Regions from separate parts of the Streptomyces sp. NRRL F-5650 genome, predicted to be linked through region 1. Evidence: predicted binding sites of a transcription regulator. Region 1 holds the regulator's gene; the other holds the start of a gene.

Region 1 (3,738 bases):
CTCGTCAGTCCCCGCAGATGCTTGATCTCCTGGTACATCCCGTCCGCGGTCTTGTACCCCGCGGCCAGGAAGCCGAGACCGCCCGCTTCGGACACCGCGGCCGCCAGACCCGGCACGGAGACGCCGCCCGCCATGGGCGCCTGCACGATCGGGTAGGGGAAGAGATCGGTCAGTGCGGAGGACATGACGGCATGGTGTCACGTCCTCCGCACAAGTCCGAATCCGGGCTTCCGTTGGCATACGCCAGAAGCATCCGCATCGGAACCCGGAGCGTCAGCGCCCGTTGAACGCGTCCTTCAACCGCGAGAACAGCCCCTGCTGTCCAGGCTGACTGTGCCTGCCCGGGGACAACCCCCGGACCCCCGGCAGACTCCGGCCACCACCCGCACCCGCGCGACAAACCGACGCCCACCGAGCCCGGCGTCAGCGCCCGTTGAACGCGTCCTTCAGACGCGAGAACAGCCCCTGCTGTCCAGGCTGGAACTGCCCCTGCGGGCGTTCTTCGCCGCGCAGCTTGGCCAGTTCGCGCAGGAGGCGTTCCTGTTCGGGGTCGAGCTTGCCCGGGGTGGTGACCTCGACGTGGACGATGAGGTCGCCCCGGCCGCCGCCGCGCAGGTGGGTGACGCCCCGACCGTGCAGCGGGATCGACTGGCCGGACTGGGTGCCCGGGCGGATGTCGACCTCCTCCATGCCGTCGAGGGTCTCCAGCGGCACCTTCGTGCCCAGGGCCGCCGCCGTCATCGGGATGGTGACCGTGCAGTGCAGGTCGTCGCCGCGGCGCTGGAAGGTGGAGTGGGACAGCTCGTGGATCTCGACGTACAGGTCGCCGGCGGGGCCGCCGCCGGGGCCGACCTCGCCCTCGCCCGCGAGCTGGATCCGCGTGCCGTTGTCCACACCGGCCGGGATCTTCACGGTGAGGGTGCGCCGGGAACGGACCCGGCCGTCGCCCGCGCACTCGGGGCACGGGGTGGGCACCACGGTGCCGAAGCCCTGGCACTGGGGGCACGGGCGGGAGGTCATGACCTGGCCCAGGAACGACCGGGTGACCTGCGAGACCTCACCGCGGCCACGGCACATGTCGCACGTCTGGGCCGACGTGCCGGGCGCCGCGCCCTCGCCGTTGCAGGTGTTGCAGACGACCGCGGTGTCGACCTGGATGTCCTTGGTCGTGCCGAAGGCCGCCTCGTCCAGCTCGACCTCGATGCGGATCATCGCGTCCTGGCCGCGCCGGGTGCGCGAGCGCGGCCCGCGCTGCGACGCCGTACCGAAGAACGCGTCCATGATGTCCGAGAAGTTCCCGAAGCCGCCCGCGCCGAAGCCGCCGGCGCCACCGCCGCCCCCGGCCTGCGAGAGCGGGTCGCCGCCGAGGTCGTAGACCTGCTTCTTCTGCGGGTCCGACAGCACCTCGTAGGCGGCGTTGATCTCCTTGAACCGCTCCTGGGTCTTCGGATCGGGGTTGACGTCCGGGTGCAGCTCGCGGGCGAGCCTCCGGAACGCCTTCTTGATCTCGTCCTGGGAAGCGTCGCGGCGCACGCCGAGTACGGCGTAGTAGTCCGTGGCCACCTACGACTCCGCCAGGATCTGTCCGACGTACCGTGCCACTGCGCGTACCGCTCCCATCGTTCCCGGGTAGTCCATGCGGGTCGGTCCGACCACGCCGAGCTTGGCAACCGCCTCGCCGCCCGAACCGTAGCCGACCGACACGACGGACGTTGAGTTGAGTCCTTCGTGGGCGTTCTCGTGACCGATCCGTACGGTCACGCCCGGATCCTTCGCCTCGCCGAGCAGCTTGAGGAGCACGACCTGCTCCTCGAGCGCCTCCAGCACCGGCCGGATCACCAGGGGGAAGTCGTGCCCGAAGCGGGTCAGATTGGCGGTGCCGCCGATCATCAGCCGCTCCTCGTTCTCCTCGACCAGCGTCTCCAGGAGAGTGGAGAGCACGGTGGAGACCGTACCGCGATCCTCGGCCTCGAAGGGCTCCGCCAGATCTTCCACCAGGGACGGCACATCCGTGAAACGGCGTCCCGCGACCCGGCTGTTGAGCCGCGCCCGCAGATCGGCCAGCGAGGCCTCGCCGAACGGCGCCGGGCAGTCGATCATCCGCTGCTCGACCCGGCCGGTGTCCGTGATCAGCACGAGCATCAGGCGCGCGGGCGCGAGCGAGAGCAGTTCCACGTGCCGCACGGTCGAACGGGTCAGCGACGGGTACTGCACGACGGCGACCTGCCGGGTGAGCTGCGCGAGCAGCCGCACCGTGCGGGCCACGACGTCGTCGAGGTCGACGGCGCCCTCCAGGAAGTTCTGGATGGCGCGCCGCTCGGGCGCGGTCATCGGCTTGACGCCGGCCAGCTTGTCGACGAAGAGCCGGTAGCCCTTGTCGGTCGGGATGCGCCCGGCGCTGGTGTGCGGCTGGGCGATGAACCCCTCGTCCTCCAGGGCCGCCATGTCGTTGCGCACGGTGGCCGGGGAGACGCCGAGGTTGTGCCGCTCGGTGAGGGCCTTGGAACCGACCGGCTCCTCGGTGCCGACGTAGTCCTGGACGATGGCGCGCAGCACCTGGAGCCTGCGTTCACTGAGCATGCGGCACGCACCTCCCGCTGTCGTCCGCCCGTTTCGGCCTGTCTGCCCTGTCTGCCCTGGCACTCACGGCTCGCGAGTGCCAGACTTCCCCGGCCCAGTGTACGGCTGTGGGGTACGCCCCCGGCAAGGCCGGGGCCGAGCCGTTAGCGTCGTCGCCGTGAGGGTGACTTGGGAAGAGCTGGGCTGGGAGCGGCTGGCGGACGGGGTGGGACGGTGCCGGCTGCCGGGCTGGGACTGCACGGCGGGGCTGGTGCGCGGCACGGACGCGGCGCTGATGGTGGACGCGGGGTCGAGCCTGGCGGAGGGCGCCCGGTTGCACGGAGCGGCGCGACGGCTCGCCGGCCGCCGTGTGACGCATCTCGCGCTGACCCACCCGCATTTCGACCACGTCTTCGGCGCGGCGGCGTTCGAGGGCGCGCGGGTGTACGGCGCTCACGGCGCCGCGGGTACGGCCGCGCTGTTCGCGCCGGGCGGACAGGGGCGGGAGGCGCTGCGCGCGGACGCGGCGGCCGAGGGGCTGGACGCGCGGGCGGCGCGGGAGGCCGCCGACGCGCTCGTCCCCGTCCGGCACGAGGTCCACGGCGAGCGGACACTCGGCCTGGGCGGCGGCCGTCACGTCCTGCTGGCCGACGTGGGCCCGGGCCACACCGGGCACGACCTGGCGGTGCTGGTGCCGGGCGACCCGGCGGTCGTCTTCTGCGGCGACCTGGTCGAGGAGTCCGGCGAGCCGCAGGCGGGCCCCGACGCCGTACCGTCCCGCTGGCCCGCAGCCCTGGACCGGCTGCTGGAGCTGGGCGGCGAGGACGCGCTGTACGTCCCCGGTCACGGAGCGGTGGTGGACGCGGCGTTCGTGCGGGCCCAACGGGACGCGCTGGCCGCCCGGTTCGGCGTGTCGCGCTGATCATCGCGCGGGCCTTCCTCGTATCGTCGGCAGAATGCGCCAGTACTCCGCCGACCTGACCCCTCCGTGGAAGAAACCGCAGCCCGTCCCCGAGGTGCCGGCCGACCCCGGCCTGGTGGTCGAGGAGCCCGGCACCGGGTTCTGCGGCGCGGTGATCCGCTGCGAGGCGGGCACGGTGACCCTGGAGGACCGCTTCGGCAAGCACCGCGTCTTCCCGCTGGAACCGCGCGGGTTCCTGCTGGAGGGGCGGGTGGTCA
Region 2 (3,738 bases), on a different contig from region 1:
CCTTCGCGTTGCGGACGGCGTCCTCGATGCGGTGCTTGCGCTCCTTGAGCTCGACCTCGGTGGCGGCACCGGCCTTGATGACGGCCACGCCGCCGGCCAGCTTCGCCAGGCGCTCCTGGAGCTTCTCGCGGTCGTAGTCCGAGTCGCTGTTCTCGATCTCGGCGCGGATCTGGTTGACGCGGCCCTGGACCTGGTCGGCCGAACCGGCGCCGTCCACGATCGTGGTCTCGTCCTTGGTGATGACGACCTTGCGCGCGCTGCCCAGCAGGTCCAGCGTGGCGTTCTCCAGCTTGAGGCCGACCTCCTCGGAGATGACCTCGCCGCCGGTGAGGATGGCGATGTCGCCGAGCATGGCCTTGCGGCGGTCGCCGAAGCCCGGGGCCTTGACGGCGACGGACTTGAAGGTGCCGCGGATCTTGTTGACGACCAGGGTCGACAGGGCCTCGCCCTCGACGTCCTCGGCGATGATCAGCAGCGGCTTGCCCGACTGCATGACCTTCTCCAGGAGCGGCAGCAGGTCCTTGACGTTGCCGATCTTGGAGTTGGCGATCAGGATGTACGGGTCGTCGAGCGACGCCTCCATACGCTCCATGTCGGTGGCGAAGTACGCCGAGATGTAGCCCTTGTCGAAGCGCATACCCTCGGTGAGCTCCAGCTCCAGACCGAAGGTCTGGGACTCCTCGACGGTGATGACGCCTTCCTTGCCGACCTTGTCCATGGCCTCGGCGATGAGCTCGCCGATCTGGGTGTCGGCGGCGGAGATGGAGGCCGTGGAGGCGATCTGCTCCTTGGTCTCGACATCCTTGGCCTGCTCGAGCAGGGCGGCGGAGACGGCCTCGACGGCCTTCTCGATACCGCGCTTGAGGGCCATCGGGTTGGCGCCGGCGGCGACGTTGCGCAGACCCTCCTTGACCAGGGCCTGGGCGAGGACGGTCGCGGTGGTCGTACCGTCACCGGCGACGTCGTCCGTCTTCTTGGCGACTTCCTTGACCAGCTCGGCGCCGATCTTCTCGTACGGGTCCTCGAGCTCGATCTCCTTGGCGATGGAGACACCATCGTTGGTGATCGTGGGGGCGCCCCACTTCTTCTCGAGGACGACGTTGCGGCCCTTGGGGCCGAGCGTCACCTTGACGGCGTCCGCGAGCTGGTTCATGCCGCGCTCGAGGCCGCGCCGCGCCTCCTCGTCGAACGCGATGATCTTGGCCATGTGAAGTGGTCCCTCCAGGACTGGGGGTGATTCCTTCGGACCGCGCCCGCGCCCGCGACGGACGGCTCGCCGGCCTTGTGGTTCCTTCCCCACCCGGCCCGCGGGCCTCACCGACCCGGTCCTTCGTTGTCACTCTCACCTTCAGAGTGCTAACGCCAATGATTAGCACTCGGCATGCCCGAGTGCAAGGTGCGCCCGCGAAGCGGGCTCGCCGAGGGGCGGTGGCCGGCCGGCGGCGGACAGGCCGAAGGGCCCGTACCCGGTGGGTACGGGCCCTTCGGACGAAGGCCGGGTGCTGCGGTGGCCGCGCGTCTCAGGCGCTGAGGCGAACCATGTCGGCCTGCGGGCCCTTCTGACCCTGCGAGATCTCGAACTCGACCCGCTGGCCTTCTTCGAGGGTGCGGTAGCCGTCCATCTGAATCGCGCTGTAGTGGACGAAAACATCCGCACCACCGTCGACCGCGATGAAGCCGTACCCCTTCTCCGCGTTGAACCACTTGACGGTGCCCTGAGCCATGCCTAACTCCCCTATTACTGGCCCTTGCACAGATCCGCACTTCGCGGACCCGGGTCAGACCTCACCCCCCACGACTGGGGGCGTGCGCCGGAACGCGTCGACCGCGGCTGAATGTATCTGTCCAACTGCCGTCTGCAACAGGTCAATCGGACGAGAAATCTGGACGCGCCCGGTCCGGAATGTAGCGAGAATTCGCCTGAATACGGGTCAAGTCGGGGCACGCAAAGGGAACAAAAGCCGCAGAACACGCTCGCACTTTGGCTGCTTCTTGTCGGGCGGGCGGCAGGAATTAACGGTTCCCGTTGTGCTGATCGGGAGCGCGTTCCCCAACTCTACCGCGCTCAATCCCATGGAATTGCCCCCTCCGTTTCTCTCACGGAGAGGGCAATACGCACTACAAGGTGTATCTGCGGCGGTCTGCGCCGCAGAGGTCAGCCGCCGGCGACCGCCGGGATGATCGAGACGCCCGCGCCGTCCGGCGTCGCGGTCTCCAGGCCCTGCTCGAAGCGGACGTCGTCGTCGTTGACGTAGACGTTGACGAAGCGGCGCAGCTTGCCCTGGTCGTCCAGGACGCGGGCGGCGATGCCGGTGTGGTTCTTCTCCAGGTCGGAGATGACCTCGCCGAGGTTGGCCCCCTCGGCGCTGACTTCGGCCCTGCCGCCGGTGTAGGTGCGCAGGATGGTCGGGATACGGACGGTGACGCTCACGTGGAACCTCCGGTCAGGTGTCTTGCCTGGGGGCGCGGGGCGGTTGTGCGGCCGCCGCCGCGCGGGCGCGGCCGGCCGCATGCGGTCCGCGGCCGAAGAACGAGGGAGCCGGGCCCCTAGGCGAGGCCGGCCGCGCGGAAGGAGTCGAGGCTGGGACGAATCGTGGCGGTGAGGCCGGTGCCGGCCACCGCGTCGAGGGTCTTGAGGCCGTCACCGGTGTTGAGGACGACCGTGGTGAGCGACGGGTCCAGCAGGCCGTTCTCGATCAGCTTCTTCGTCACGCCGACGGTCACGCCGCCCGCCGTCTCGGCGAAGATGCCCTCGGTGCGGGCGAGCAGCTTGATCGCGTCCACGACCTGCTCGTCGGTCACGTCCTCCACGGCGCCGCCGGTGCGGCGGGCGATGTCGAGGACGTAGGGGCCGTCCGCCGGGTTGCCGATGGCCAGGGACTTGGCGATGGTGTCCGGCTTCTGCGGGCGCACCACGTCGTGACCGGCCTTGTACGCCGTGGAGACCGGCGAGCAGCCCTCGGCCTGCGCGCCGAAGATCTTGTAGGGCCGGTCCTCGACCAGACCGAGCGCGATCAGCTCCTTGAGCCCCTTGTCGATCTTCGTGAGCTGGGAGCCGGAGGCGATCGGCACGACGAGCTGGTCGGGCAGCTTCCAGCCGAGCTGCTCGCAGATCTCGTACGCGAGCGTCTTGGAGCCCTCGGCGTAGTAGGGCCGCAGGTTGACGTTGACGAAGCCCCAGCCCTCGCCGGCCGGGTCGCCGATCAGCTCCGAGCAGAAGCGGTTCACGTCGTCGTAGTTGCCCTCGATGCCGACCAGCTCACCGCCGTAGACGGCGGCCATGACGACCTTGCCCTGCTCCAGGTCGTGCGGGATGAACACGCAGGAGCGGAAGCCGGCCCGGGCGGCGGCGGCGCCGACGGCACCGGCGAGGTTGCCGGTGGAGGAGCAGGACAGGGTGGTGAAGCCGAAGGCGCGGGCGGCCTCCAGCGCCTGGGCGACGACCCGGTCCTTGAAGGAGTGCGTCGGGTTGCCGGAGTCGTCCTTGACGTACAGGCCGCCGGTGACGCCCAGTTCGCGGGCGAGGTTGTCGGCCTGGACGAGCTTGGTCCAGCCCGGGTTGATGTTCGGCTTGGTCGCCACGTCGGCGGGGACGGGGAGCAGGGGGGCGTAGCGCCAGATGTTCGCGGGGCCCGCCTCGATCCGCTTGCGCAGCTCGTCGGCGTCGTAGGCGGAGAAGTCGTAGGCGATCTCGAGGGGGCCGAAACACTCCTCGCAGGCGAAGACCGGTCCGAGCGG

Evidence for each region. Region 1 encodes HrcA, which represses chaperone genes, less so after heat shock. Its sites were predicted from a motif close to TTNGCACTCNGNNNNNCNGAGTGCNAA; they were not measured.
Region 2: the regulator HrcA is predicted to act here: its motif matches at 1,370-1,396, upstream of groL (chaperonin GroEL).

The regions. Positions count from the first base shown of each region.
Region 1 covers NZ_JOGV01000009.1:90,328-94,065, forward strand. The annotation lists gene IG88_RS0110920 (nitronate monooxygenase) at 1-185, opposite strand, end outside; gene dnaJ (molecular chaperone DnaJ) at 424-1,563, opposite strand; gene hrcA (heat-inducible transcriptional repressor HrcA) at 1,564-2,580, opposite strand; gene IG88_RS0110935 (MBL fold metallo-hydrolase) at 2,738-3,481, shown strand; gene IG88_RS0110940 (DUF3097 domain-containing protein) at 3,516-3,738, shown strand, end outside.
Region 2 covers NZ_JOGV01000031.1:33,688-37,425, reverse strand. The annotation lists gene groL (chaperonin GroEL) at 1-1,207, opposite strand, end outside; gene IG88_RS0124420 (cold-shock protein) at 1,521-1,724, opposite strand; gene IG88_RS0124415 (MoaD/ThiS family protein) at 2,156-2,431, opposite strand; gene thrC (threonine synthase) at 2,548-3,738, opposite strand, start outside.